DNA from 4 places in the Constrictibacter sp. MBR-5 genome. Region 4 is predicted to be linked to each of the others. Evidence: predicted binding sites of a transcription regulator. Region 4 holds the regulator's gene; each other region holds the start of a gene.
The links. The regulator PhoB, encoded in region 4, activates phosphate uptake and scavenging genes when phosphate is short. The targets are predictions, from matches to a motif close to TNTCATAAAACTGTCA.
Positions count from the first base shown of each region.

Region 1: ABIE65_RS10775 (inorganic phosphate transporter) is a predicted target of PhoB. The motif match lies at 6,109-6,124, and genes of this name have one in related genera.
Region 2: ugpB (sn-glycerol-3-phosphate ABC transporter substrate-binding protein UgpB) is a predicted target of PhoB. The motif match lies at 4,310-4,325, and genes of this name have one in related genera.
Region 3: phnD (phosphate/phosphite/phosphonate ABC transporter substrate-binding protein) is a predicted target of PhoB. The motif match lies at 1,766-1,781, and genes of this name have one in related genera.

Region 1 is NZ_JBEPTK010000004.1:153,954-161,259, forward strand. Features, by position in the region: gene ABIE65_RS10750 (molybdopterin dinucleotide binding domain-containing protein) at 1-963, opposite strand, end outside; gene ABIE65_RS10755 (molybdopterin-dependent oxidoreductase) at 994-2,229, opposite strand; gene ABIE65_RS10760 (YciE/YciF ferroxidase family protein) at 2,380-2,880, opposite strand; gene ABIE65_RS10765 (HupE/UreJ family protein) at 3,125-3,748, shown strand; gene ABIE65_RS10770 (acetoacetate decarboxylase family protein) at 3,771-4,487, shown strand; gene ABIE65_RS10775 (inorganic phosphate transporter) at 4,494-6,101, opposite strand; gene ABIE65_RS10780 (LLM class flavin-dependent oxidoreductase) at 6,219-7,306, opposite strand, start outside.
Region 2 is NZ_JBEPTK010000001.1:675,586-682,891, reverse strand. Features, by position in the region: gene ABIE65_RS03240 (sn-glycerol-3-phosphate import ATP-binding protein UgpC) at 1-1,066, opposite strand, end outside; gene ugpE (sn-glycerol-3-phosphate ABC transporter permease UgpE) at 1,071-1,916, opposite strand; gene ugpA (sn-glycerol-3-phosphate ABC transporter permease UgpA) at 1,916-2,797, opposite strand; gene ugpB (sn-glycerol-3-phosphate ABC transporter substrate-binding protein UgpB) at 2,928-4,235, opposite strand; gene ABIE65_RS03220 (cation:proton antiporter) at 4,404-6,893, shown strand; gene ABIE65_RS03215 (OmpA family protein) at 6,912-7,306, opposite strand, start outside.
Region 3 is NZ_JBEPTK010000001.1:37,262-44,567, forward strand. Features, by position in the region: gene phnC (phosphonate ABC transporter ATP-binding protein) at 1-690, opposite strand, end outside; gene phnD (phosphate/phosphite/phosphonate ABC transporter substrate-binding protein) at 698-1,687, opposite strand; gene ABIE65_RS00210 (Na/Pi cotransporter family protein) at 1,881-3,533, shown strand; gene ABIE65_RS00215 (hypothetical protein) at 3,631-3,849, shown strand; gene ABIE65_RS00220 (lysine--tRNA ligase) at 3,869-5,455, opposite strand; gene ilvD (dihydroxy-acid dehydratase) at 5,571-7,306, opposite strand, start outside.
Region 4 is NZ_JBEPTK010000007.1:131,879-139,184, forward strand. Features, by position in the region: gene ABIE65_RS15915 (CaiB/BaiF CoA transferase family protein) at 1-27, opposite strand, end outside; gene ABIE65_RS15920 (NIPSNAP family protein) at 182-817, shown strand; gene ABIE65_RS15925 (MlaA family lipoprotein) at 900-1,655, shown strand; gene ABIE65_RS15930 (AEC family transporter) at 1,700-2,611, shown strand; gene phoB (phosphate regulon transcriptional regulator PhoB) at 2,633-3,337, opposite strand; gene phoU (phosphate signaling complex protein PhoU) at 3,340-4,083, opposite strand; gene pstB (phosphate ABC transporter ATP-binding protein PstB) at 4,119-4,910, opposite strand; gene pstA (phosphate ABC transporter permease PstA) at 4,921-6,228, opposite strand; gene pstC (phosphate ABC transporter permease subunit PstC) at 6,221-7,306, opposite strand, start outside.

The DNA.
Region 1 (7,306 bases), on a different contig from region 4:
CTGGGCATGCTGCGCCAGCGGGATCAATGCGTTGCACTCGGGGTAGTAGGCGCCGATGCAGCCGGGCGGGATATTGTAGGGCCGCACCGCGAAGCCGCTCATCCGGCGCACGCGGTCGTCGTCCGCCACCGTCTCCATGGTCACCTGCTGATCCTCCCGCAGGCCGAGCCGCGCCATGTCCGCCTTGTTCATCAGGACCACCATGCGCGTGCCGATCACGCCGCGAAACCGGTCGCGATAGCCGTAGATCGTCGTGTTGAACTGATCGTTGCTCCGCAGGGTGATGAGGCGAAGCACGTCCGGATCGCCCGACATGTCGAAGCTGGCGCAAAGCGACTGCGGCAGGATGAAGTTGGCCTTGCCGGTCTTCGTCGTCCACGTCCGCTCCCGTGCGGCGTTGGGGCGGGGAAAGCCTTCCGGCTGTGCGATGCGCCGGTTGAAGTCGTGGAATATCGACGGATAGGAGGTCGCGATCGCATCGCGTACGAGGGCGTAGTCACCCACCCACGCATCCCAGTCGAGCCGCGGATTCGGTGGCAGCGTCGCCTTGGCGATTCCGGCGACGATCGCAGGCTCCGACAGGAGATGGGGGCTGGCGGGGGGACGACGGCCGATGCTTCCGTGCATCACGCCCGTGCTGTCCTCCGTGCTGACGGTCTGGGGGCCGGTGGCCTGTTCGTCGCGTTCGATACGGCCGAGGCACGGCAGCAGAAACGCCGTCTTGCCGACGACCAGATGGCTGCGATTGAGCTTCGTGGCGATCTGAACCGTCAGGTCCAGCCCGCGCCAGGCCTGCTCCATCACCTCGCGGTCGGGGATGGCCCGGACGAAGTTGCCACCGAGGCCGACGAACGCCCGCACCTCTCCGGCGACGATGCCCTCGCAGGCTTCCACCGTGTTCAAACCCTTCTTCCGCGGCGGTTCGAAGCCGAACTGCTCCGCCATCTTGTCGAGAGGTACCATCTCCGGCTTCTCCGAGATGCCGACCGTCCGCTAGCCCTGCACGTTCGAGTGGCCGCGGACGGGGCAGATACCCGCGCCGGGACGGCCGATATTGCCGCGCAGCAGCAGCAGGTTGACGAACATCTGGACGTTGTCGACGCCCAGTCGATGCTGCGTCAGCCCCATGCCGTAGATGCCGATGACACGGTCGCAGGCCATGTAGGTGGCGGCAGCCTCCTCCAGGGCAGATCGTGCCAGTCCGGACTCGCGTTCGATCTCCGCCCAGTCGGCGTCGCGCACCATCGCGGCGAAATCCTCGAAGCCGTGCGTGTGCTCTTCGATGAAGGCCGTATCGAGGATCCGGCGGCCGCCCGCCGCCACCACCGCGTCGTCTGCGGCGATGACCGCCTTGCACATGCCCATCAGCGCGGCGATGTCGCCGCCGGCACGCACCTGATGATATTGGGAACTGATCGTCGTCGGCCGGTTCGTCAGCATCTGCAGCGGGCTCTGCGGATTGACGAACGCCTCCAGCCCGCGCTCGCGCAGCGGATTGAAGGTGACGATGGGCACCCCCCGCTCCCGCGCCTCCTGAAGCTGGTGGAGCATCCGCGGGCTGTTGGTGCCGACGTTCTGGCCGAAGAAGAAGATGCCGTCGCTTGCGGCGAAATCGTCGAGCCTGACGGTTCCGATCGGAACGCCGATGCTCTCGGGCAGCGCCACCGAGGTCGACTCGTGGCACATGTTGGAACTGTCGGGCAGGTTGTTCGACCCGTACAGCCGGGCGAACAGCTGGTACATGTAAGAGGTTTCGAGCGACGCGCGCCCGGAGGCGTAGAACACCACCGATTCCGGATCGAGGCTCTTCAACTGCGCGCCGATCGCGGCGAAGGCCTCCGACCATTCCACGGGGACGTATCTGTCGCTCGCGGGGTCGTAGCGCATGGGCTCGGTCAGTCGGCCTTCATGCTCAAGGTCGTAGTCGGCCCAGCCGAGCAGCTCCGAGACGGTGTGCTTCTCGAAGAAGGCCCGCTCGACGCGCCGGCCGGTCAACTCGGCAAAGGTCGCCTTCGCGCCGTTCTCGCAGAACTCCGCCGGCCGCGGCGGGACCGGTTTCGCCCAGGCGCAGCTGACGCACATGAACCCGCCCGGCTTGTTCTGCCGCGGCAACTCGTGCACGGCAGCGGAAACCGCATGCTCGTCCGTCGATTTGCGCGCGAGCGAGCGCACGGAGCCCCATCCACCGGCCGGGCCCTCGTAGCTTCGGTGGTCCGTCCCCTGGCCCATGGTCTTTCCCCTGCCGTCTGCGACCTACAGGGGACGTAACCGCAGCTGCCGATGTGCGGTTCCGCGTGGGGACCGTGCGCATCGGCCAAACGAAGAGGGGCTGCACCCCGCGGTGCAGCCCCTGGACCGTGACCGGTGGTCACGCCGCTCTCACGCGGCCTTCTTCATCGCCTTCTTGTTGACCGAAGACGTCGCGATCTTGTTCAGCTTCTCGTCGGCCGCCTTCTCCTCGGAGAGAGTTTCGGCGAGAAGATCGGCGATCTCCGACTGGCCGAGCGCCTTGGCCAGAGCATGCAGCGACCCGTAGCCGGCGATCTCGTAGTGTTCGACCTTCTGGGCGGCGACGACCAGCGCGCAGTCGAGGACATCCGGATCCTGGATTTCCTCCATCTGCTCCTTGGCCTCTTCCACCAGGCCTTCCATCGCCTCGCACTTCTTCCCGCGGCTACGCTTGTCGAGAAGTTCGAAGACCTTCTCGAGGCGCTCGATCTGCCCCTTCGTCTCCTCGAGGTGGCTCTCGAACGCCTGCTTCAGGTCGGACGACGATGCTGCCTTCGCCATCTTCGGAAGGGCGCGCGTCAGCTGCTTCTCGGCGTGATAGATGTCCTGCAGTTCGCTCAGGAACATGTCGTCGATCGTCTTGACGGCCATCGTCTTTCCTCCGTGTGATTCGATACCCGCACAACCGCCGAACCACGGAGGGGTTCCGGCCGACGCAGTCCGCTGCGACAATTCTTTCTCCAGGCGCCGAACCGCCGTAGCTGGATGCAGCGATAGCCGCCCCCGGGGCGCCTTCGCAGGGACGGATGGTCCTTCCGGTGCGGCGCCTGCCGTGACAAAAAGAACGGGAGACGGCCCTCGGTCGCCGTCGCAGACCTTGCCGGAAAGGAAGCCCATGCTCCGACAGACCTCCCGCCTTCTGACGGCCACTGCGGCCTTCAGTCTGACGGCCACTGCCGCCCAGGCGCACCATGCGATGGACGGGATGCTGCCCTCGACGATGGCTCAGGGGCTGCTGTCGGGCCTCGCCCATCCGGTCATCGGTCTCGATCATCTCGCCTTCATCCTCGCGGCCGGTATCGTCGCCGGCGCGGCCGGGCTCGGGCTCTGGCTTCCGATTCTCTTCGTGGCGGCCTCGATCGGCGGCGTCGTGCTGCATCTTCAGGCCTTCGACCTGCCGCTGGTGGAACTCGTCGTCGCTGCCAGCGTCGTGCTCGCCGGCGTGCTGCTCGCACGCGGCGGTGCACACGCCGGTCGGAGCCTTTGGCTGCCGATCCTGGCCGTGGCAGGCCTCTTCCACGGCTACGCCTACGGCGAATCGATCGTCGGAGCCGAGCCCACGGCGCTGTGGGCCTATCTGGCCGGCCTCGCCGCCGTGCAGTCGGCGATCGGCGTCGGCGTCGCCCTGCTCGCCTCGCGCTCTCACTGGACGATGCCCGCCCTGGCCCCGCGTCTGGCCGGTGCCGCCGTCTTCGGCATCGGCATCAGCGCGCTCGCCGGCCAGCTGATTCCCGGCTGACGCCCGGCGCCGCCGGTCGAGGATGTCGAACCTCGGTCCGGGTCGCGGTACCGGGCAAGAGAACCCGCCGGACGGCGGAGCGCCGAGGCCCGCCGGCTGGCTGCGGGATGCCGAGGGCCCGCCCTACCCGCCGCCGCCCTGGCGGCTGGTAGGTGACCTCTACGCTTCGATCTGGCTGGTGCCGCGGGCGACGGTCCCGCTCCTTGCCGCCGACGCCATCCCAGCGACGATCGCCGGGCGCGCATTGGTCGTAACGGGCTGGGCGCTCTATGCGCCCAGTGGCGTCCTGGCCTATCGAGAGGCCCTGTGCGGCGTGGTGCTGCGCGCGCCACGCGTTCCGGCGATCGCGATCACGCACATCTGGGTCGATCATCCGGCGTCGATCGCCGGTGGCCGGGCGCTGTGGAGCATTCCCAAGAAGGCCGGCCGCTTCTCGGGCACACCGGAAACCGGCGCCGAGGTCACAGACGCGCAGGGACAGCCAATTGCCGCCCTGCATATTCTACCGGGGCGTACCCTGCCCTGGCGGCAGGGCTTCTCCCTCCGGACGGTCCAGCGCAGTCTCGATGCCGGCGGCGGAGCCCCGGTCATTGCGCGCCTGCGGGCGACGGGCCGCCTGGGTCTCGCACGAGCCGACTGGCGCTTCGACGCGGCAGGGCCGCTCGGCTTCCTGCACGGCCTGCGCCCGTGGCTCAGCGCCCGCCTCGAACGCAGCGTCCTGCGCTTCGGTATCGGCTGACCCCGTCTAACCGGCCCAGGCGGCACGGGCGAAGGCGTACAGGCCGGCCGCCAGGACCGCCGTCATCGGAACGGTGATCACCCATGCCGCCGCGATCGACAGCAGGTGGCTGCGCCGGACGAGGCGCCGCTTCCGCGCCTTCTTGACCTTCTCCGCCCGCAGCATGTCCTCCAGTCCGGCAGCACCCTCGGCCCGGGCGAGACCGTCGGCGGCCCATTGCGGCAGGGGCTGTGCCCGCCGGATCCGGCCGCGCTTGCGGCGCCGGTCCAGCCACTCGCGCAGGAACCCCACCCCGAACAGCGCGCCGAGCGCGATGTGGGTCGAACTGACCGGCAGACCGAGCCAGGAGGCGGCGATGACGGTGATCGCCGCCGACAGCGCGATCGCAAATGCACGAGCCCGGTCGAGCCTGGTGATCTTCGTGCCCACGGTGCGGATCAGCCGCGGCCCGAACAGGGCGAGGCCGAGCGTGATCCCCGCCGCGCCCACCAGCATCACCCAGAAAGGTATGGCGACCTGCATCGCCACCGTACCGGACGATGAGACGCCGACGATGGCGGCCAGGGGCCCCACGGCGTTGGCGACGTCGTTCGCCCCGTGGGCGAAGGACAGCAGCGCGGCCGAGCAGATCAGCGGCACGGTGAAAAGCTGCATCACCGACTTGCGTCGGTTGTCCAGGCCGACCGCAGCGCGCGTCACCATCGGGTGAACGGCCCCCCAGGCGAGGCCGAAGGCGCCGAGGCCGATGAGGCCGAGGGCGGCGGGGCCGGGCTTCCAGAGTCGCTGGAGCCCCTTCATCACCAGGTAGACCGAAAAGGCAGACGCCATGACGGCGACGAGGATCGGCACCCAGCGCTTCGCCGCCGCCACGCGGTCGGGCCGGTAGAGAATGGTGAACTTGATGATCAGCAGGATCCCCGCCGCGATCAGGCCGCCGAGCACCGGCGAGATCACCCAACTCGCCGCGATCTTGCCCATCGCCGGCCAGTTGACGGCATCCATTCCGGCCGCCGCGATGCCGCTGCCGGCCACTGCGCCGACGATGGCATGGGTGGTCGAGACGGGAGCGCCGAGCCACGTGGCGAGATTGAGCCACAGGGCGGCCGCCAGCAGAGCGCACAGCATGCCGAGGATCAGCGCATCGGGATCGGCGAAGCCCGCCGGATCGACGATGCCGCGCGACACCGTCGCGACCACGTCGCCGCCGGCGATCAGCGCGCCCGCCGTCTCGCAGATCCCCGCGATGACGAGCGCGCCCGAGAGGGTCAGCGCCTGGGCGCCGACCGCCGGGCCGACATTGTTGGCGACGTCGTTGGCGCCGATGTTCAGCGCCATGTACGCGCCGACGACACCTGCCACCAGCACGATGGCGGTGTTGTCGAACGCGTCGCCCTTCAGTGCGACGTAGGCGCAGACGGCGAGGATGAAGAGCAGCGCGATGCCGATGCGCGTGCTCGACCGCGCCGTCTCGACCGTCGCCCGTTCCAGGCGCGCGATCTTCTTCAGGTCCTTGTCGAGCGGCGTCGCCTTGCGCGCCAGCGGGCGCTCGGGGAGCGGCCTGTCCCAACCCTCGCCCTGCAGCCTGCCGCCGCCCGTCCTATCGCCGTTCGGCATCCGCCACCGTCACAAAATCGTCACGGCGGACAATGCCTACGGGCGGCCGACCGTTCAACCGCTAGCGGGAGATTCTGCCCTATGGCTGCTTCCCGGCCCCGCCTACTCCGCTCCCGGCTATTCCACGTCGCGGGCGCCGGCGGTTCGGGCTGCGAAGCCTTCCGGGACCTCGCGGCCGACATCGGTGAAGGCCCGCTTCACGGCGGCGACATAGGGGCCGAACACCTGCTTGCGGTTCTCCATCGCCCAGGCGTTCGACGCGGCGGGCATGTCGAGCGATCCCTGGAACCGCGGCATGACGTAGCGCGCGAAGAGTTCGTAGCTGCGCATCGTCTGCTCGCGCGTCGCCCATTCGTGCGCGCGGAACATGATCCCGCCGAACCCGCCCTGGCTGTAGCCGATCAGCCGCTCGATTCCCTTGATCACCGTCTCCGGCGTGCCGACCAGGGTCGAGCCCATCGCCACCCCCTCGCGCAGCGGATCGTCCGAGCGGCCCGGCGGGCGGCCCAGCGTGTCCTCGAAATAGGTGACCGTCTCCAGCCGCTCGCCCTTGTTGACCTCGCGCAGGGCCTGTTCGTCGTCTTCGGCCAGGTGCGCCGTGACGACGATGCGCCAGTCCTTGCGGCTGACCGTCTGGCCGTGCTTCGCCGCGGTCTCCTCGGCGATCTTCCACTGCTCGGCCATCTTCTGCGGCCCGCCCGGCAGACCGGCGCCGATCGAGAGCACGCCGACGCCGAACTTGCCGGCCGCCATCATGCCCGACGGCGTGATGGTGCTGGCGACGGCGATGTCGAAGCGCGGGTCGGACCAGGGCGCCAGATGCAGGCGCGCGTCGCGCAGTTCGAACCAGTCGGTCTTCTTCGTGACCGGCTCCTCGCAGCGCAGCAGTTCGAGGATGACGCCGAGCGCCTCCTCCATGCGCGGCCGCTGGGTCGACGGCTCGATGCCCAGCATGTAGGCGTCGGACGTGAGCGCACCGGGACCGCAGCCGAGCATCACCCGGCCACGGGTCATATGATCGAGCTGGACGAAGCGCTGCGCCACCAGCAGCGGGTTGTGGTAGGGCAGCGAGGTGACGCCGGAGCCCAGCTTGATGTGCTTGGTGCGCTCTGCCGCCGCCGCGATGATCAGTTCCGGCGACGCGATGATCTCCCAGCCGGCCGAATGATGCTCGCCGATCCAGGCCTCGTCGTAGCCCAGATAGT
Region 2 (7,306 bases), on a different contig from region 4:
TCTCGGGATCGAAGACGTGCAGATGGTCGAGCGAGACTTCCAAGGGGATGCTGTCGCCCTGCCGGAACCTGCGCTGTCCGGCCGTGCGGACGGTGATGACGTCGCCTCTGGCGGTGACGGGGCCGTAGATGAGAGTGTCCGCGCCCAACGTCTCGATGATGTCCACCGTCATCGCGAAGTGCGCCGCTTCTTGATCATGTTCTTCTCCCGCGACGATGTGCTCCGGGCGGATGCCCAGGGTCACCGGTCTGCCCTGTTCGACGCCGCCCGCTCCATGGGGCAGCGGCAGCACGGGCCCCTCGTCGAGGGCGATCGAGCCGCCGTCCACCCGTCCGGGCAGGAAATTCATTGCGGGCGAACCGATGAACCCGGCGACATAAACGGTGGCGGGACGTTCGTAAACCTCGATCGGCGTGCCGACCTGTTCCGCGATTCCGTCCCGCATCACCACCAGCTTGTCGCCGAGGGTCATCGCCTCGACCTGATCGTGCGTCACGTAGATGCTCGTCGTACCGAGCCGTTGTTGCAAGCGCTTGATCTCCAGGCGCATCTGGACGCGCAGTTTCGCGTCCAGGTTGGAGAGCGGCTCGTCGAACAGGAAGGCCGCCGGCTCGCGCACGATGGCCCGGCCCATGGCGACTCGCTGCCGCTGGCCGCCCGAAAGCTGCCGCGGCTTCCGCTTCAGGAAGTCGCCCAGCCCCAGGATCTGCGCCGCCTCGTTCACCCGCCGGTCGATCTCCGCCTTCGGTGTCTTCCGGTTACGCAGGCCGTAGGCCATGTTGTCGTAGACGCTCATGTGCGGGTAGAGCGCGTAGTTCTGGAACACCATGGCGATGTCGCGGTCGGCCGGCTCCAGCCGGTTCACCACCCGCTCGCCGATGCGGATCTCGCCGTCGCTGATCTCCTCCAGCCCCGCGACCATGCGCAGCAGGGTGGACTTGCCGCAGCCGGACGGGCCGACCAGGACGACGAGTTCGCCGTCGGCGATCTCCAGGTCGATGCCGCGGATCGCCTCGACCCCGCCGGGGTAGACCTTGCGAACGCCGCTGAGCTGTACTCCGGCCATCGGCCTATTTCTCCGTCTCGACGAGACCTTTGACGAACAGCCGCTGCATGCCGACGACCACCAGGATCGGCGGCAGCATGGCCAGGATGGCCGTCGCCATCACGAGGTTCCACTGGATCAGCGCCTCGTCGACGTTGGCCATCCGCTGGATGCCCATGACGACGGTGTACATGTCCTCGCGCGTCGTGATCAGCAGCGGCCAGAGATACTGGTTCCAGCCGTAGATGAAGAGGATCACGAACAGCGCCGCGATGTTGGTGCGCGACAGCGGCAGCAGGATGTCCTTGAAGAACTTCATCGGCCCCGCGCCGTCGATCCGCGCCGCCTCGGTCAGTTCGTCCGGCACGGTCAGGAAGAACTGGCGGAAGAGGAAGGTCGCCGTCGCCGACGCGATCAGCGGGAGGGTGAGGCCCACATAGGTGTCCAGCATGCCGAAGCCGGCGACCACCTCGTAGGTCGGCAGGATGCGCACCTCGACCGGCAGCATGAGCGTCAGGAAGATGATCCAGAAGAAGCCCATGCGGAACGGGAAGCGGAAATAGACGATGGCGAACGCGGAAATCAGCGAGATCGCGATCTTGCCGATCGCGATCGTCAGCGCCATCACGAGGCTGTTGAACATCATCGTGCCGACCGGCGCACCACCGGCGGATCGCATGCCGCTGCTCAGCACCGTGCCGTAATTCTCGACGAGCTGGTCGCCGAACCAGCCGGGGAAGGTGCTCTGGAGGTCGGGTGCGGTGTGCGTCGACGCGACCAGCGCCACGTAGATCGGGAACATCACGATGGCGACGCCGGCCAGCAGCACGAGGTGCCGCAGGAGGCCGAGGAGGGGGCGGTTCTGGACCATCAGTACTGCACCCGCCGCTCGACGTAGCGGAACTGGACGACCGTCAGCCCCACCACGATGACCATCAGGATCACCGACTGCGCGGCCGATCCGCCGAGATCGAGCCCGATGAAGCCGTCGCTGAACACCTTGTAGACCAGCGTCTCGGTCGCCCGGGCCGGCCCGCCGCGGGTCACCGCGTGGATGATGCCGAACGTGTCGAAGAAGGCGTAGACGACGTTCACGACCAGCAGGAAGAAGGTGGTGGGGGAGAGCAGGGGGAAGACGATCGTCCAGAAGCGCTTCGCCGGCCCGGCGCCGTCGATGGCGGCCGCCTCGATCAGCGAGCGCGGGATCGACTGCAGCCCGGCCAGGAAGAACAGGAAATTGTAGCTGATCTGCTTCCAGGCGGCGGCGACGATCACCAGCACCATCGCCTGGTCGCCGCGCAGCAGATAGTTCCAGTCGACCCCGAAGGCCCGGATGACGTAGGCGAGGATGCCGACCGTCGGATTGAACATGAACAGCCACAGGATGCCGGCGACGGCCGGCGCGATGGCATAGGGCCAGATCAGCAGCGACTGATAGCCCGTTCGTGCCCGCAGCGCGCCGTCGGCCATCACGGCGAGGAGCAGCGACAGGCCCATCGACAGGGCGGCGGTCGCGAGGCTGAAGACGACCGTGACCTCGAACGCGTTCAGGTAGAGCGGATCGTCGAACAGGTCGACGAAGTTCTCCAGTCCGACGAACACGACCGAGAGGCCGAACGCGTCCTGGCGCTGCACCGAGAAATAGAGCGCCTGGGCGGCCGGCCAGATGAAGAAGATCAGCGTGATGGCGATCTGCGGCGCCACCAGCAGGTAGGGCAGCACCGGCGAACGGAAATGCACGCGCTTCAGCATCGGCCGACCCTTCGCCGGACGGAATCGAAAGAGAATGCCGTCGGGACTGTCCCGACGGCATCCTTGCTATACGCGGACGTCACGTCGCACCCGACGGTGGACCGCGGTCTTCATGTCGCCAGCCGACGTCTCAGTTGGCCTTCTCGAACTGCCGGAGCAGGCGGTTGCCGCTCGCCACCGCATCGTCGAGGCCCTGCTGTGCCGTCTTCTTGCCGGCCCAGATGTTCTCGAGCTCGTCGTTGATCAGGTCGCGGATCTGGACGAAGTTGCCGAGCCGCACGCCCTTGGAGTTGGGGGTCGGTGCGTTCTTGCTGAGTTCCGCGATGGCGACGTCGGCGCCGGGGTTCTTCTGATAGTAGTCGGTCTTCTTCGTCATCTCGTAGGCCGCCGTCGTCACCGGGACGTAGCCCGTGTTCTGGTGCCACTTCGCCTGGATTTCCGGCTTCGAGACGAAGCTCATGAACTGCGCCACGCCCTTGTACTCGTCCTGCGGTGCGCCCTTCAGCACCCAGAAGGTGGCGCCGCCGATGATGGTGTTCTGCGGCGCGCCCTGGACGTCCGGATAGTAGGGGAGTTCGGCCACGCCCCAGTCGAACTTGATCGACTTCTTGAAGCCGTTGTAATAGGCCGACGAATTGAAGAGAACGCCGCACTCGCCGTTGACGAACAGCGGGTTGGGGTCGCCGCGGCGGCCGCCGTACTTGAAGGTGTTGTCCTTCGTCCACTCGGCCATGTTCTGAATGTGCTTCAGCGCCGGGCCCTTGTTGAAGGCCAGCTCGGCGTCGAGGCCGCCGAAGCCGTTCTCCTTGGTCGCGAACGGCACGTTGTGCCAGGCGGAGAAGGTCTCCAGCTGCACCCACGACTGCCAGCCGGTGGTGAAGCCGCACTGGGTGGCACCCGACGACATCATCTTCTTCGACATCTCGACGAGTTCGGGCCAGGTCTTCGGCGGCTTCTCGGGGTCGAGGCCGGCCTTCTTGAAGGCGTCCTTGTTGTAGAACATGACGGGCGTCGAGCTGTTGAACGGCATCGACAGCATCTTGCCTTCGGGCGTCGTGTAGTAGGACGCCACCGCGGGGACGAACTTGTCCTCGCTGAACGTCTCGCCCGCCGACTTCATCAGTTCGTGGATCGGGTAGACGGCGCCGGCGGCCGACATCATCGTCGCGGTGCCGACTTCGAACACCTGGACCACATGCGGCGCCTGCTTCGCGCGGAACGCGGCGATCGCGGCGGTCATCGTTTCCGTGTAGTTGCCCTTGTAGACCGCGTTCACCTTCCAATCGCCCTGCGAGGCGTTGAACTCCTCGGTGATGGCCTGGATCTCCTCGCCCAGCGAGCCGCCCATGGCGTGCCAGAACTGGATCTCGGTCGCGGCGAACGCCGGCGACGCGAAAGCGCTAATGCCTGCGGCTAGCAGCAGCGATTTGCGAATCATGTTATTCAGAGCCTCCCGTGGCGTGTGATCGCGGTCTCTTAAACGGCCGCTGTGACCATACTTTTATACTGCGGTTACGGATTTGTGACAGGCCTTTGCGCCGGACTGCCATGAGGGCGGTCGGCCGCGGGCTGAAGGGTGACGTGTGGAGCAGCTGGTCCCCAGCCGATGCCTGAGATACTGACGCCTGTCCTTGCGGTGGCCGCCCTCCTGGTGGCGGTGAGCGTATCGGTGCCCGTCGCGGCACGGTTGCGCATCCCGCACAGCGTGCTTCTCGCCGCCCTCGGCCTGCTTCTCGGTCTGGTGGTGATGGTCCGCCAGGACGCGGGCGGCAGCATGATGGGCGACGATTTGGTCCGCGGCCTGGGCAATCTCGGCATCTCCGCGCCGGCCTTCCTCGCCATCTTCCTGCCGCCGCTGCTCTTCTCCGCCGGGCTCAATCTCGATGTCCGCCGCCTCTTCGACGAGATCGCGGCCGTACTGCTGCTCGCGGTCGTCGCCGTGGTGGTCTGCACCGGGGTGGTCGGCTTTCTGCTCGGCTGGCTGTCGCCGCTCGGCATCGTGCCGTGCCTGCTCCTCGGCTCGATCATCGCGACGACGGATCCCGCCGCGGTGGTCGCCATCTTCCGCGATCTCGGCGCGCCCAGGCGCCTCAGTGTCCTGGTCGAAGGCGAAAGCATCTTCAACGACGCTGCCGCCATCGCGCTCTTCTCGATCCTGCTCGCCTTCGTCACCGGCACCGCTGCACCCAGCTTCGGTGCCGGCGCCATGGCATTCTTCACCAGCTTCGCCGGCGGTATCGCCGTCGGCTTCGTCCTGGCGCGCGCCATCTGCGGGCTGCTGCCCAGCATGGGCGGCGCACTCACGGCGGAGACGACGCTGACGGTGGCGCTGGCCTACCTGTCCTACGTGATCGCGGAACTCTACTTCCAGGTCTCCGGCGTGGTCGCGGTCGCGACCGCCGCCGTCGTCATGGCGAGTTACGGCCCGCTGCGCCTCTCGCCCGCCAACTGGCGCTCGCTCATCCAGGCCTGGAGCAAGATCGAGTTCTGGGCGACCTCGCTCATCTTCATCATGGCCTCGATGGTGGCGTCGCGCGTGCTGTCCGAGGCGTCGCTGAGCGATCTGGGATTCATCGCGCTGCTGGCGGTCGCCGCCATCCTGGCGCGGGCCCTCGTCCTCTGGGGGCCGCTGCCGCTTCTCTCCGCCCTGCGCCTCGTTCAGCCGGTCAGCAACCGCTACAAGGCGGTCATTCTGTGGGGTGGCCTGCGCGGCGCCGTCACCATGGTGCTGGCGATCGCGATCAGCGAGAACATGGCGGTGCCGCAGGAGATCCGCCGCTTCGTCGCCATCGCGGCGATCGGCTTCGTGCTCCTGACGCTGTTCCTGAACGCGCCGACCCTCGGGCCGCTGCTGCGCCTGCTCGGCCTCGACCGCCTCGATCCGGTGGAGCGGGCGTTGCGCGATCGGGTGATGGGCCTGTCGCTCGTCGGGCTGCGTGACCGGGTGACCGAGGTGGCACGCGACTACGGGCTCGAACCGGGCCTGGTCGACAAGGTGGTGTCGACGACGCGGCCGGCGTCCGAAGCCGGCGCGGGAGGCGTCGACATTCCGCTGCCCGTGCGGATCCAGGTCGGTCTGCTCACCCTCGTGACACGCGAACGGGAAGCCTATCTCGACCATTTCGAGCAGCAGACCATCTCGCGCCGTCTCGTCGCGATCCTGGTGGCCGGCGCCGACGCCCTTGCGGACCGTGTGAAAGTCGAGGGCGTCGAGGGCTACGCCGTGGCGGGAGCGGCCCGCATCGGCCGCCGCCTGCGCTTTGCCCTGTGGCTGCATCGGCGGTTGGGGTGGAGCCGGCCGCTGGCATCGGAACTGGCGGACTGGTTCGAGATGCTGCTGATCCAGCGCCTCGTGCTGCGCGAGGCGCGCCAGTTCAACGACCGTTCGATCCGCCCGGTGCTCGGCGCCGACGCCAGCGAGAAGATCGCGGCACGGCTCGCCGAGCGCATGGAGGCCGTGCAGCGGGCGCTCGCCGCGCTGGAGCTTCAGTATCCCGTCTACGCGACGGCGCTGGGTGTGCAGCATCTCGGCCGTGCCGCATTGCGGTTCGAGGATCGGCAGTACCAGCTCAAGCGGGAAGAGGCGCTGATCAGCCGCGAGGTCTTCGAGAATCTCCAGGCCGACCTGCGCGCCCGCCGCGACGCCATCCGGCGACGACCGGCACTGGACCTCGGCTTCAAGCTGGCCGAGATGGTGCGGCGGGTGCCGATGTTCGCCAAACTGACCGAATCGCAGCTCGAGCGTCTGGCGCGGATGCTGCGGCCGATCCTGGCGACACCCGGGGAGTCCGTGGTGAGGCGTGGGGAGCGCGGCGACGCGATGTATCTCGTCGCCGCCGGCAGCCTCGAGGTCCGCCTGCCCGGGGGGCCGGTGCGACTGGCGACCGGCGACGTGTTCGGCGAGATGGCCCTCGTGCTCGGGCAGCCGCGGGTGGCCGACGTCGTCTCGATCGGCTACAGCCAACTGCTGTGCCTGGACGCGGCGGATTTCCGCCGGTTCGTCCGCGGCGTGCCGGAACTGCGCGCCGAGATCGAAGCGATCGCCCGGCGGCGCAGCGAGAGCAACCTGGTCGAAGCGGCCGAGTCGGGTGACTGAACCGGATCCGTCTCCGGTCTACCGGTCGGCGAACGTGATCTCGACCCGCCGGTCCTGTGTCGCGTCCAGGCCGACATCCGTCGCCACGGCCTCGCCGAGGGGCTGACGCCGGATCTTGTCGAGCGGCACGCCGTCGGCCAGCAACGTCTCGGCCACCGTCTGCGTCCGCCGCTCGGACAGGGTCAGGTTCTCCGTCGTCGTTCCCGCCTTGTCGGTGTAGCCGGTGATGCGCACGACGTTCGGCCGGACCGCGGCCGCATCGCGCGCCGCCCGTGCCACCACGGCCCGCGCATCCGGCCCGAGGTCCGTGCTGCCGGGCTCGAAGAAGACGAGATAGGTGGCCGGCGGCGTCCCCTGACCGAAATTCATGCCGCCGCACGCGGCGAGCCCGGACAGGACAGCGACCAAGGCCA
Region 3 (7,306 bases), on a different contig from region 4:
CGGGGGGCCGTCATAGACGATCTCGCCCGCCTGCAGTCCGACGATCCGCTGCGCGAACATCTGCGCCAGCATCACGTCGTGGATGTTGATGATCGCTGCCAGCCCGCGCTCGGCGCAGAGCTCGCGGATGAGCCGCATGATCTGGCGCGACGTCTTGGGATCGAGGCTGGCCGTCGGCTCGTCGACGAGCAGCAGGTCCGGCTGCTGGATCAGCGCCCGGGCGATGCCGACCCGCTGGCGCTGGCCGCCGGAAAGCGCGTCGGCCCGCTTGTCGACCATGTGGTCGAGGCCGACCCGGCCGAGCAGGCGGAACGCCTCGTCGACGTCCGATTGCGGGAAACGGCGGAACCAGCTCCGCCAGAAGCCGACATAGCCGAGCCGGCCGGAGAGGACGTTCTCCATCACCGACAGCCGCTCCACCAGGGCATATTCCTGGAAGATCATGCCCATGCGCCGGCGCACGCGCCGCAGCGCGCCGATCCCCAGGCCGGTGACCTCGCGGTCGCCCAGGAAGATGCGGCCGCCCGTCGGCTCGACCAGCCGGTTGACGCAGCGGATGAGCGTGCTCTTGCCGGCGCCGGACGGGCCGATAAGCGCCATGACCTGACCGTCGGGGACGGTCAGGTCGACGGTCTTCAGAGCGAGATCGCCGGTCGGATAGCGCTTGACCAGTCCCTCGATGCGCAGCACGGGCGGACTACTTGCACTCGTAGGAGACGCCGAGCGCAGCGTCGATCTTGCGGATGATGTCCCAATCGTTCTTGTGACGGATACCGATGAAGCGATCCTCCGCCTTGAACTCCTTCTTCAGCTCCGAACCTTCCCAGTCGAACGTGAAGAAGGCCTGCTTCACCTTCGCCGCCAGCGTCGGGTCCAGGTTGTAGACATGGCCGTAGCCGGTGGTCGGGAAGGTCTGCGACTTGTAGACCGTGCGGATCTTCGCGGCATCGACGACGCCGCGGTCGACCATGCGCTTCATGACCGAGTTGGCGATCGCCGCCGCGTCATAGTCCTTGTTGGCGACGCCGAGGATCGAATTGTCGTGCTTGCCGGAGAACTCCGCGGTGAAGTCCTTCTCGGCCTCCAGCCCGAACTCGGACTTGAGCAGCGCGGACGGCGCCTTGAAGCCGGAATTCGACGTGGGCGAGGTGAAGGCGACCTTCTTGCCCTTCAGGTCCTCCACCTTCTGGATGGGGCCGTCGGCCTGGACGATGATCTCCATCTCGTAGCCGAAGGAGCCGTCCTTCGACGCCATCATGGCGAACGGCACGAAGCCGGCGCATGTGGTGGCGATCGGGTTGCTGCCGGTGTTGAAGCCGGCGATGTGCAAGCGGCCCGACCGCATCGCCTCGAGCTGTGCGGCGTTGGACTGGACCGGGAAGAACTGGATGCGCTTGCCGGTGACCTTGCCCAGATGTGCCAGGAAGCCGTCCCAGACCTTGGCGTAGATGGCGGGATCCTCGACCGGCGTGTAGGCGAAGATCAGGGTGCCGGGATCGATCCAGTCCTTCCGGTCCAGCGGCAGGTCGGCGACGAGGTCGCCGTCCCAGTCGCAGTAGCGGTCTCCCAGCTTGCTCGGGCATTCGCGGTCGGCGGCCAGCGCGGGCGTGGCGGCGGGCGTCGCGGCGGCCGCCATCAGGCCCAGGCCGCCAACCAGGGCGGCCATGAGGGTCGTCTTCAATGACATGATCGTTCAGCCCTTTTTCGAGCGTTGCATCTCCCTCCCTTCATCCTAGTGCAACGCTACAGCGGCGTGAAAGACCGATGACAGTATGATGACGCCGATCGATGCCGCCGATTGCTGAAAGGGGCGTCGACCGGTACGACAGTCGCGGATGCGGGCCGTCCGGCATGGCCGTGACGGCGGCACACGAAAGGGGATGAAGGCTACGGACACGCTCCTGCATATCGCCGGCGGCGTCGCTCTGCTGCTGTGGAGCGTGCGGATGGTCCGCACCGGTATGACCCGCGCCTTCGGCGCGGCGCTGCGCCGGGCGATCGCCAAGGGTACCGGCACGCGCGTGACGGCGCTGCTGACCGGCGTCGCCGTCACCACCGTCCTGCAGAGCAGCACCGCCACCGCCCTCCTCCTCGTCTCCTTCGTCCAGCGCGGCGCGATCGCGGTGACCGCCGGGCTCGCCATCATGCTGGGCGCCAACATCGGCACCACGGTGGTCGCGCAGATCCTGTCGTTCGGCCTGGACTGGCTGGCGCCGCTGCTGCTGATCGCCGGCTTCGTCTCGTTCAGCGCGGTCGGCTCCGGCCGCTGGCGGCACATCGGGCGCATGATGATCGGGCTCGGGCTGATGCTCGTCTCGCTCGACCTGATCGGCGCCGGCTCCGCACCGCTGCGCGATTCGCCGACGCTGCAGCTCGTGCTGGCACCGCTCGCCGACGAACCGCTGCTCGCCGTGCTGGTGTCCGCGGCGCTGACCTGGCTGTCGCATTCCAGCCTGGCGATCGTGCTGCTGGTGATGTCGTGGACGCTGCACGGCGTCATCCCTGAGCCGCTCGCCTTCGCCTTCGTGATCGGCGCCAACATCGGCGGCGCCCTGGCACCCCTGGCGGTCGGCTGGAGCGCCGGGCCGGTGGCCCGCCGCGTCCCCGCCGGCAACCTGGCGACGCGCGCGGTGGCCGGGCTGCTGCTGCTGCCGCTCATCGCGTGGATCGGGCCGTGGATCGCGGCGATCGACGCCGATCCGGCGCGCCAGGTCGCCAACTTCCACACCGCGTTCAACATCGCCTCGGCGCTCGTCTTCCTGCCGCTGGTCGGCATCGTCGCGGCAGGCTGCGCGCGACTCTTCCCGGCGCGGGCGACGCCGGACGATGCGAAGCGGCCGCGCTACCTGGACGACGACGCGCTCGACACGCCGTCCGTGGCGCTCGCCGCCGCGGCGCGCGAGACGCTGCGCATGGGCGACCTCGTCGAGGACATGCTGCGGCGGAGCATCGACGTCTTCCGCACGGACGACGCCAAGCTGGCCCAGGCGATCGAGGCGGAGGACGACCAGGTCGACAGCCTGAACGAGGCGATCAAGCTCTACCTCACCAGCGTGTCGCAGGCCGGCCTGGACGAGGACGAGAGCCGGCGCATGACCGACATCCTGACCTTCACGACCAACCTGGAACATGTCGGCGACATCATCGACAAGAACCTGATGGAACTGGCGCGCAAGAAGATCCGCCACCGCATGCTGTTCTCCGAGGCGGGCTTCGCCGAGATCAGCGCCTTCCACGCCCGGGTGCTGGACAATCTGCAGCTGGCGCTCAACGTCTTCATGTCGCGCGACGTCAACCTCGCCCGGCGGCTACTGAACGAGAAGGTCGCGATCCGCGACGCCGAGCGCGCCGCGGCCGAGAGCCATATCGGCCGCCTGCGCGCCGGCCGGCCGGAGTCGATCGAGAGCAGCAGCCTGCACCTGGACGTGATCCGCGACCTGAAGCGAATCAACAGCCACGTCACGTCGGTGGCCTATCCGCTGCTGGAGCAGACCGGCGCGCTGCGCGCCAGCCGGCTCCAGTCGGCGGACTGAGGAGGCACCCGGGGCATGGCGACCAACTGTCTCATGTGCAGGTTCGCCGCCGACGGCCTACGGTGAGCCGAACAACGTTGTTTTGGGGGAGCCAGCCATGCCCACACCGTTCGAGATCGTCCGCCGCCACGTCGACGCCGCCCTGACCGAGGCCGCCGCCAACGGCATCGCCGCCGACCAGGTCGGCCGCACGCTGCTCGACGTCGCCGCCGAGGTCCTCGGCCGCGACCGCTCGCCCCAGGAAGTCGCCGACGAGATGACCTTCATCGCCCGCAACATCGCGGACGAGGAGGATCATTCGTTCATGCGGCCGTGAGGAGCGACCGTAGGTCCCCTCACCCGGCGAGCGCCTCGCCAGCCAGCGCCTTGTCCAGCAGCGTCACGAAGGCGGCGCGGCCGTAGAGGGCGATGAAGGAGCCCATGCGGGGGCCCTCGCTCTGGCCGAGCAGGACTTCGTAGAGGGCCTTGAACCAGTCGCGCAGGTTGGCGAAGCCGTGGCGCTTGCCGATCTCGTAGACCTCGTTCTGGAAGGCCTCGGCGCCCGCATCGTCGGCCAGCGCCGCGAGGGCGGCGCGCAGGTCCAGCAGCGCCGCGCGCTCCTGCTCGGTCGGCGCGCGGTAGCTCTTCTTCGGCTTCACGAAGTCGCGGTAGTAGTTCAGCGCATAGCCGACGAGGCTGTCGAGCATCGGCGCCGTCGCCGGGGTCGCCTCCGGCGCGTAGCCGCTGATGAAGCCCCACAGCACCGCCTTGTCCTCGGCGTTGCAGACGCTGGCGAGGTTCAGCAGCATCGTATAGCTGAGATCGGCGCGGTCGAGCGTCGGGATGTCGCCGGCGTGGATGTGCCAGGCCGGGTTCTCCAGCAGCGCCGCCGGCTCCATGGCGGGCGCCTTGTCGACCCAGGTGCGGTAGTCGTCGACGGCGCGCGGCAGCACGTCGAAATAGAGGCGCTTCGCCGCCTTCGGCTTCTGGAACATGAAGAGCGCGAGGCTCTCCGGCGGCGCGTAGGTCAGCCACTCGTCGACCGTCAGGCCGTTGCCCTTCGACTTCGAGATCTTCTCGCCCTTCTCGTCGAGGAAGAGCTCGTAGGTCAGGTCGACCGGCGGCCGGCCGCCGAGGACGCGGCAGATCTGCGACGACAGGCGGACCGAGTCGATCAGGTCCTTGCCGGACATCTCGTAGTCGACCTCGAGCGCATACCAGCGCATCGCCCAGTCGGCCTTCCACTGCAGCTTGCAATGGCCGCCGGTGACCGGCACCTCGACCTTCGCCCCGCTCTCGTCCTCGTAGACGACGGTGCCGGCGTCGACGTCGCGTGCCACGATCGGCACCTGCAGGACGCGCCCGGTCTTCGGGCAGAGCGGCAGGAACGGGCTGTAGGTCGCCCGGCGCTCCGGCCCGAGGGTCGGCAGGATGACCTTGATCACGTCGTCGTAGTTGCGCAGCACCGCCAACAGCGCCGCGTCGAAGCGGCCCGAGCGGTAGCAGTCGGTGGCGCTCTGGAACTCGTAGTCGAAGCCGAAGCGGTCGAGGAAGACGCGCAGGCGGGCGTTGTTGTGGTGGCCGAAGCTCTCGTGCGTGCCGAACGGATCCGGCACTGCGGTCAGCGGCTTGCCGAGATGCTGCGCCATCATCTCCTTGTTCGGGACGTTATCGGGCACGCGGCGCAGCCCGTCCATGTCGTCGGAGAAGGCGAAGAGGCGCGTCGGCAGGTCGGAGATGCACGCGAAGGCGTTGCGCACCCAGGACGTGCGGGCGACCTCGCCGAAGGTTCCGATGTGCGGCAGGCCCGAAGGGCCGTAGCCGGTCTCGAACAGCACGTAGCCCTTCTCGGGCGGCGCTTTCTCGAACCGGGCCAGCAGCTTGCGCGCCTCCTCGAACGGCCAAGCCCGCGCCTGCATCGCCAGATCCCGATCCGCACCCATATCGCCCTGCCTTTCCGAGTGCGGCGGAAGGTAGCGACGAACGCCGGGCGGTCAAGCCGTTGTAGGGCGTGAGGGGACGGAGCGCAGGCGTCCCGCCCGCGCTCCGGAGGGAAGATCAGATGTCGGCGTAGGACTTGATCTCGGCCGCGGCACCCGGATGGGTGACCGCGCCCTTGCTCGCCGGGCCGACCGTCTGGGCGTATTTCCAGATGGCGCCGGAGCGCAGGTCGGGGGTACGCGGCTGCCAGGACTTGCGGCGCTCGGCCAGTTCGGCGTCGGAGACGGCAACGTCGAGCGTGCCCTTCACCGCGTCGATGGTGATGACGTCGCCGTCCTTCAGCAGGCCGATCGGGCCGCCGACAGCCGCCTCCGGCCCGACATGGCCGATGCAGAAGCCGCGGGTGGCGCCGGAGAAGCGGCCGTCCGTGATCAGGGCCACGCTCTCGCCCAGGCCCTTGCCGTAGATCGCCGAGGTGGTCGACAGCATCTCGCGCATGCCGGGACCGCCCTTCGGACCCTCGTAGCGGATGACGATAACGTCGCCCGCCTGGACCTTGTTCTTCATCACCGCCTCGAACGCGTCCTCCTCGCAGTCGAAGCAGCGGGCGGGGCCGGAGAAGGTCAGCTTCTCCATGCCGGCGACCTTCACGATCGCGCCGTCGGTGGCGAGGTTGCCCTTGAGGCCGACGACGCCGCCCGTCGGGGTGATCGCGTCCTTCACGCGGCGGATGACCTTCTGGTCGTCGCGAAAGCGCACGCTCTCCATGTTCTCCGCCAGGGTCTTGCCGGAGACGGTCATGCAGTCGCCGTGCAGGAAGCCGGCGTCGAGCAGTTCCTTCAGCAGCGCCGGGATCCCGCCCGCGTCCCACATGTCCTTGGCGGCGTATTTGCCGCCCGGCTGCAGGTCGGTGATGTAGGGCGTGCGCTTGAAGATCTCGGCCACGGCGTCGAGGTCGAAGTCGATGCCGGCCTCGTGCGCGATCGCCGGCAGGTGCAGGGCGCCGTTGGTCGAGCCGCCGGTCGCCGCAACGACGGTCGCCGCGTTCTCCAGCGCCTTGCGGGTGACGATGTCGCGCGGCCGCAGGCCGAGCTCGAGCAGGTTCATCACCTGCTGGCCGGCCGCCTCGCACAGGGCGTCGCGGGATTCGTAGGGTGCCGGCGCGCTGCAGGAGAAGGGCAGCGCCAGGCCGATCGCCTCGGCCACCGTCGCCATGGTGTTGGCGGTGAACTGGCCGCCGCACGCACCGCCCGACGGGCAGGCGTGGCATTCCATCTCGTGCAGGTCGGCATCGCTGTATTCGCCCGAGGCATGCTTGCCGACCGCCTCGAACACGTTGAGGACCGTCACCTCCTGGCCGCGGAAACGGCCGGGCAGGATCGAGCCGCCATAGAGGAAGACCGACGGCACGTTGAGGCGGACCATCGCCATCATCATGCCGGGCAGCGACTTGTCGCAGCCGGCGAGGCCGACGAGCGCGTCGTAGCAATGGCCGCGCATGGTGAGTTCGACAGAGTCCGCGATGACCTCGCGGCTGACCAGCGAGGCCTTCATGCCCTGGTGGCCCATGGCGATGCCGTCGGTGACGGTGATCGTCGTGAATTCGCGCGGACTGCCGCCGGCGGCCTTCACGCCCTTCTTCGCCGCCTGCGCTTGGCGCGACAGGGTGATGTTGCAGGGCGCGGCCTCGTTCCAGCAGGTCGCGACGCCGACGAGGGGCTGATGGATCTCCTCCTCGGTCATACCCATCGCATAATAGAACGACCGGTGCGGCGCGCGCTCCGGGCCCTCGGTGACGTGGCGGCTGGGCAGCTTCGACTTGTCGAAGCGGCGCTTTGCTGCGTCGAGCGGCA
Region 4 (7,306 bases):
CGCGCCGGCGGGTGTGGTAGCGGGCATGATGCGATCACCCTTGCGGAGGCGACCTAATAGGCCGCGGTCCGCACGCGGATGCAAGAGCGGTATACCTACGCGATCCGCACGCGAGTCCCCTGCCCCCGCGGGCAGGAGGCGTGTATGCTGCGCCGTCGTTGCGACCCCGCGAGGAAGACGCATGCTCTACGAACTGCGCACCTACACCTTCGTGCCGGGCAAGATGCCCGAATATCTCAAGCTTTCGGAGGAAGTCGGCTCGAAGGTGCGCGGCGACCGCTACGGCAAGCGGCTCGGCTCCTGGACCGCCGAGATCGGCGTACTCAACCAAGTCTGGCATCTCTGGGAATATGAGAGCTACGAGGAGCGCACCCGGCTGCGGGCCGAACTGTCGCAGAACCGGGACTGGACCGATGGCTTCACGTCGAAGATCCGGCCGCTGCTGGCGCGCCAGGAGATCCGGTTCATGAACGCCTTCCTGCCGTTCAAGGCGCCCGCCAAGGCGGGCAACGTCTATGAGTTGCGGATCTATCGCGCCAATGCCGGAGCGGTGAAGCCGTGGTCCGAGCTGTTCAAGGCGATCATGCCGGTCCGCGAGAAATATTCGGCCAACGTCTGCGCCTGGACCGTGGAGTCCCCGGACCCCAACTCCGTGGCGCATTTGTGGGCCTATCGGGACCTTCTGGAGCGTCGCGATGCCCGGGACGCCGCCCTGCGCGACCCGGACTGGCAGGCGTTTCTCGGCAAGGGCACCGCGATGCTGGCGGAGATGCAGTCGGTGATCATGCTCCCGACCGCCGTGTCGCCGCTGAAGTGACGCCGCCGCGCGCCCGTTCTTCGAGACATCCAATCCCGTCCGGCGCCCCATGGTGGCGCACCGAGGCCGGCAGGAGGCCAGCATGAGTCCCCTTCGTTCGCTCCTCCGCGCGCCCGGTGCGCGGCTCTTCCTGGCGCTCGCGCTGACGCTGACATCGGCGGCCTGCGCGACCTCGACGCAACCCAGCTTCGAGTCCGCCGGGGAGATCAGCGACCCGCTGGAGCCGCTGAACCGGCACGTCTTCGCGATGAACCTGACGCTGGACACGTTCATCCTGCGGCCGGCCGCGGTCGGCTATCGGGAGATCGTTCCGGACGTCGGCAAGACGGCGGTGCGCAACTTCGTGAACAACCTGAAGAGCCCGATCACGCTCATCCACGACATCGCCCAGGGCGAGTGGGACCGCGCCCAGATCACGTACGGCCGCTTCCTGATGAACACGACCCTGGGTGTCGGCGGCCTGTTCGACCTCGCGGGCGACCATTACGGCCTGCCGTATCACGAGGAGGACGCCGGCCAGACGCTGGCGGTATGGGGTCTCGGCGACGGCCCCTATCTGGTGCTGCCGATCTTCGGCCCGTCCAACCTGCGCGACGCCGCGGGCCGCGGCATCGACTGGTATATCGACCCGGTCGGAATCGCCGCAGAGGAGGCCGACCTCGAAACGGCGAGCTACGTGGCTGCGGGCCTCAACGCCGTCGACTCGCGCTACCGCAGCCTCGGCCAACTCGACGCCGTGCGACGACGGAGCCTGGACTTTTACGCCGCCGTCCGTTCCGTCTACGGCCAGCGCCGCGCCGCCCAGATCGAGAACCGCACGGCCGCCGACGCCGACTGAGCCGACGCGGCACCGACAGGGTCGGGGCGGATCGGGAAAGACCGATGGCGCTGCTCTTCGAGGTCGTCACCGAGGTCACCCTGCCGATCATCCTCCTGATGGTGTTCGGCTGGTTCGGCCAGCGACGCCTCGGCTTCGACGTCACGACGCTGAACCGTGTGGTGATCTACGGCGCGCTGCCCGCACTCTTCGTCGACAGCCTCTCGAAAGCCGACCTGCCGGTCGGCGAGGTGCAGTTCACGGTTGCCTTCACCGTCGTGCAGTTCTTCGGCCTGCTGACGCTCGGCTGGCTGGTCGGCCGTGCCATGGGCGCCCCGCCCTTCGCGCGAGGCATCCTGGCGCTGGCCGCCGCCTTCCCCAACTCGGGCAACTTCGGCATCCCGCTGGCGCAACTCGCCTTCGGCGCCGACATGGTGATGCACCAGGCCGTCATGACCAGCCTGCACGTCATGCTGGTGCTCGCCGTGGCACCGCCGCTGCTGACCGCCGGTCGCGCGCGCGGCATCGGCCTCGTGCTGAACGCCTTCCGTACGCCGCTCATCCCCGCGGTCGCCCTCGGCCTCGCGCTGAACGCGCTCGACTGGCGACTGCCGACGGTCATCGGCTATCCGGTCGAACTGATGGGCGCGACCGCCACGCCGCTGTCGCTGACGGCGATCGGCGCGCAACTCGCGGCCGGCGCCGCGTTCACCGCCCGCGGTCTGCTGGGTGCCGGAATCGCGTTGCGCCTCCTGGCCGCACCGGTCGCGACGGGAATCGCACTGTTCTTCCTGGGAACCGGCGGTCCGCTGGCCGACCTCCTGCTGGTCGGATCGTCGATCCCGGCCGCGATTCTCCTGGCCATGCTGTGCCGCGAGTATGACTGCGACCCCGATCTCGCCTCGGCGATCGTCGTCGGCAGTACCATTCTCTGCCCGCTGACGGTGACCGCCGCAGTGATCCTGACGCGCGTCTGATCGGCGGCCCGAAGCCGGCGGTCAGGCGTCAGCCGTCTCTTCCGGCTGGTCGAGGGCATAGCCGGCGGCGCGCACGGTGCGGATGATGTCGGGCTCGCCCGCCTCGTTGATAGCCTTGCGCAGGCGGCGGATGTGCACGTCGACCGTGCGCGGCTCGACATAGACGTCGTGCCCCCAGACGGCGTTCAGCAGCTGCTCGCGCGAGAAGACCCGGCCGGGATGCTCCAGGAAGTAGCGCATCAGGCGGAATTCGGTCGGCCCCAGATGCACCCGGCGCTGGCCGCGCGTGACCCGATGCGCGACCAGGTCCATGGCGAGGTCGGCGAACTCCAGCCGCTCCGCGTCGACGCCAGGGCGGGCGCGGCGGATGACCGCGCGCACGCGCGCCACCAGTTCGCTCGGGCTGAACGGCTTCGTCACATAATCGTCCGCGCCGCTCTCCAGCCCGCGCACCCGGTCGCCCTCTTCGCCCCGCGCCGTGAGCATGATGATCGGCAGGTCGCGGGTGCCCGGCTGGCGCCGGATGCGCCGGCAGACCTCGATGCCCGAAGTGATCGGAAGCATCCAGTCGAGCAGCACGAGATCCGGCGTACGCTCGGCGAGAACGACCATCGCCTCCTCGCCGTCGCGGGCGATGGCGGTGCCGAATCCCGCCTTCTCCAGATTGTACTTGAGGAGTTCGACGAGGCCGGGATCGTCCTCGACGATCAGGACCAGAGGCTGCATCGTCAGTCGTCCTTCGACTCGGCCGCGCCGGCGGGGGCGTCGCCAGGATGCGCCGCGAACGGCGTCTCGTCCGTCTTCGGCCGCGCCTGCACGAGGCGCTGTCCGGAGACGGCGAAATGGATCGTCTCGGCGATGTTGGTGATGTGGTCGCCGATGCGTTCGATGTTCTTCGCGATGAACAGCAGGTGCGTGCACACCGTGATGTTCCGCGGATCTTCCATCATGTAGGTGAGGAGTTCGCGGAAGAGGCTGGAATAGGCGTCGTCGACCTCGATGTCGCGGCCCCAGACGTCGATCGCCTTGGCGACGTCGCGGTCGACATAGGCGTCGAGCACATCCTTGATCATCGCCGCGACCAGGCGGCTCATGCGCGGGATGGCACGCGCCGGCTCGACGGGGGCGTTCTGGTTGAGCGCGATGGTCCGCTTCGCGACGTTCGCCGCATAGTCGGCGATGCGCTCAAGGTCGGCGGCGATCCGGATGGAGCCGACGATGTTGCGCAGGTCGCTCGCCATCGGCTGGCGCAGGGCCAGAAGGCGGACGGCGAAATTGTCGACCTCGTTCTCCAGCGCGTCGACCCGCGAATCCTGGGCGACCACGTTGGCGGCGAGCTTGCTGTCCCGCCGCGACAGCGCGTCGACGGCGGTCGCCAACTGCGATTCCGCGAGGCCGCCCATCTCCGCGATGAGCTGGTTCAGGCGGCTGAGTTCCGCGTCGTAGGACGCGACGATGTGCTGTTGCGACATGCACCCTTCTCCTGTCTTCGGCCGAGGCGGCGCGGTCAGCCGAAGCGCCCGGTGATGTATCCCTGGGTCCGCTCGTCCTGCGGATTGGTGAACATTTGCTCGGTCTCACCGACCTCGACCAGATGGCCGAGGTGGAAGAAGGCGGTGCGCTGGGACACGCGCGCGGCCTGCTGCATCGAATGCGTCACGATGACGATCGTGTAGTTCGCGCGCAGTTCGTCCATCAGTTCCTCGACCTTCGCCGTGGCGATGGGATCGAGCGCGGAGCACGGCTCGTCCATCAGGATCAGTTCCGGACTGACAGCGATGGCGCGGGCGATGCAGAGCCGCTGCTGCTGGCCCCCGGAGAGGCCGGTTCCCGGCTGCTGCAGGCGGTCCTTCACCTCGTTCCAGAGGCCCGCCTTGGTCAGGCTGCGCTCGACCACCTCGTCCAGCTCGTTCCGGTCGGACACAAGTCCGTGGATGCGCGGCCCGTAGGCGATGTTGTCGTAGATCGACTTCGGAAACGGGTTCGGCTTCTGGAAGACCATGCCGACGCGCTGGCGCAGCAGAACCGGGTCGACCGCCGACGAGTAGATGTCGTCGCCGTCGAGCAGGATACTGCCCTCCACCCGGCAGCCGTCGATGACGTCGTTCATCCGATTGAGGCAACGCAGGAACGTCGACTTGCCGCAGCCGGAGGGGCCGATCAGCGAGGTCACCTCGTTCGCCTTCACGTCGAGGTCGACGCCGTGCAGGGCCTCGGCCGCGCCGTAGAAGACCTTCACGCCGCGTGCGACGACCTTGGTCGGGTGGGCGGTGGACACCGTACTGTCCTTCGGATTCATCAGCATCTTTCTACCACCGGCGCTCGAACCGCCTGCGCAGAACCACCGCAAGCGCGTTCATCAGGACGAGGAAGGCGAGGAGCACCATGATTGCGGCGCTGGTGCGCGCAACGAAGGCACGTTCGGGACTGTCGGCCCAGAGGAAGATCTGGACGGGCAAGGCGGTCGCCGGATCGAACGGACCGCCCGGCACGTCGATGATGAAGGCCACCATGCCGATCATCAGCAACGGCGCGGTTTCGCCCAGAGCCTGCGCCATCCCGATGATCGTTCCGGTCAGAATGCCCGGCATCGCAAGCGGAACCACGTGATGCGTCACCACCTGAAGGCGCGACGCGCCGACACCCAGTGCCGCCTCGCGGATGGAGGGCGGCACCGATTTCAGGGCCGCGCGCGTCGTGATGATGATCGTCGGCAGCGTCATCAGCGTCAGCACCAGTCCGCCGACGAACGGTGCCGAGCGCGACATGCCGAAGAAGCCGAGGAAGACTGCCAAGCCGAGCAGGCCGAACACGATCGACGGGACGGCCGCCAGATTGTTGATGTTCACCTCGATGAGGTCGGTCCAGCGGTTCTTGGGCGCGAACTCCTCGAGGTAGGTGGCCGTCATGACCCCGAGCGGGAAGCTGAGCACCAGGGTCGTCAGCAGCAGCCAGAAGGATCCGACCGCAGCGCCCCAGATGCCCGCCAGTTCCGGCTCGCGGCTGTCGGCCGCGGTGAACAGCGTCGTGTTGAACGAGGAGCGAACAGCCCCCTGCTCACCCAGAGCGTCGGCCCAGGCGATCTCCTGGTCGCTGACGCGCCGGCTGCCTTCGGGCAGTTCGCGGTCGATCTGGCCCTTCAGCAGGGTGTCTATGTCGTCGGACGCGAGCACCCAGACCCTTTCGGTTCGCCCGATCAGCGAGGGGTCGTCCATGACCATGCGCCGGAGCTTCCCGTCGGCACCGCTGCTGACGATGCCGCTCAACCGCCGCACGTCGCTGCGACCAGTGACCTGCGGAAACTGCCGCTGGAGCGCATCACGGACGAGCAGGCCGTAGTTCGCACGCGACAGCGTCGCGGGATCGCGCGTTCCCTGCGGATCGATCACCTGCGGATCGAACGTGACGTTGAGGGCGATCTCGTGGTTCCAGAAGGCAGTATAGCCCTGGCTGATGATCGAACCGAGCAGCGTCACCAGCACCAGCACAGCTGCGATGATCGCGCCGGCACCATACATGCGGAAGCGGCGCTCCGCGGCGTAACGGCGGCGCAGGCGCCGCTCCGTGTCGGCCTTGCCCGCCACGGGGCCCGCCGACGAGACGATCGCGTCAGTCATACTTTTCTCGATATGCCCGCACCACCCGCAGGGCGATGACGTTGAGTGTCAGGGTGACGAGGAAGAGAACCAGACCGAGGGCGAAGGCCGCCAGGGTTTTGGCACTGTCGAATTCCTGGTCACCCACCAGCAGCGTGACGATCTGCACGGTAACCGTGGTCACCGCTTCGAACGGGTTGGCCGTGAGATTGGCGGCGAGGCCAGCAGCCATGACGACGATCATCGTCTCGCCGATCGCGCGGCTGATCGCCAGCAGGATCGCACCCACGATGCCGGGCAGCGCCGCGGGGAAGATGACCTGCTTGATCGTTTCCGACTTGGTCGCGCCGAGGGCATAGGAGCCGTCGCGCAGCGATTGCGGCACGGCGTTCATCACGTCGTCGGACAGTGACGAGACGAAGGGAATGATCATGATGCCCATGACCACCCCGGCCGCGAGCGCGGACTCTGAGCTGACGCTGAGCCCGATCCCTTCGCCGGCATTGCGGAAGAAGGGTGCCACCGTCAGGGCGGCGAAGAAGCCGTAGACCACGGTCGGGATGCCGGCGAGGATCTCGAGAACCGGCTTGGCCACCGACCGGATGCGCGGGGTGGCGTATTCCGACATGTACACCGCCGCCAGCAGGCCGATCGGCACCGCGACGAGCATGGCGATGAAGGTGATCAGCAGGGTGCCCACGAAGATCGGCACGGCGCCGAAGGAGCCGGACGACCCGGCCTGGTCGGCACGGAGGGCGGTCTGCGGGCTCCAGTGCAAGCCGAAGAGAAACTCAGTGACCGGCACCTGCGCGAAGAAGCGCATGCTCTCGAAGAGCAGCGACAGAACGATGCCGACGGTCGTCAGGATGGCGATGCCGGACGAGACCATCATGGCGATCATGACAGCTCGTTCGACGGCATTGCGCGCCCGGAGGCCAGGCCGGATGCGCCGCTGCGCCAGCGCGGCGCAGGCTGCGCCGATCACGAGGGCGCCGGCCACCACGATCCAGCCGCCGAACCCTTTCACCGTCGCATAGGTTTCGGCGGCGGTACGGACCTCTGGGCTGGGCTCGCCGAACAGCGAGCCTGCCGCGATGTT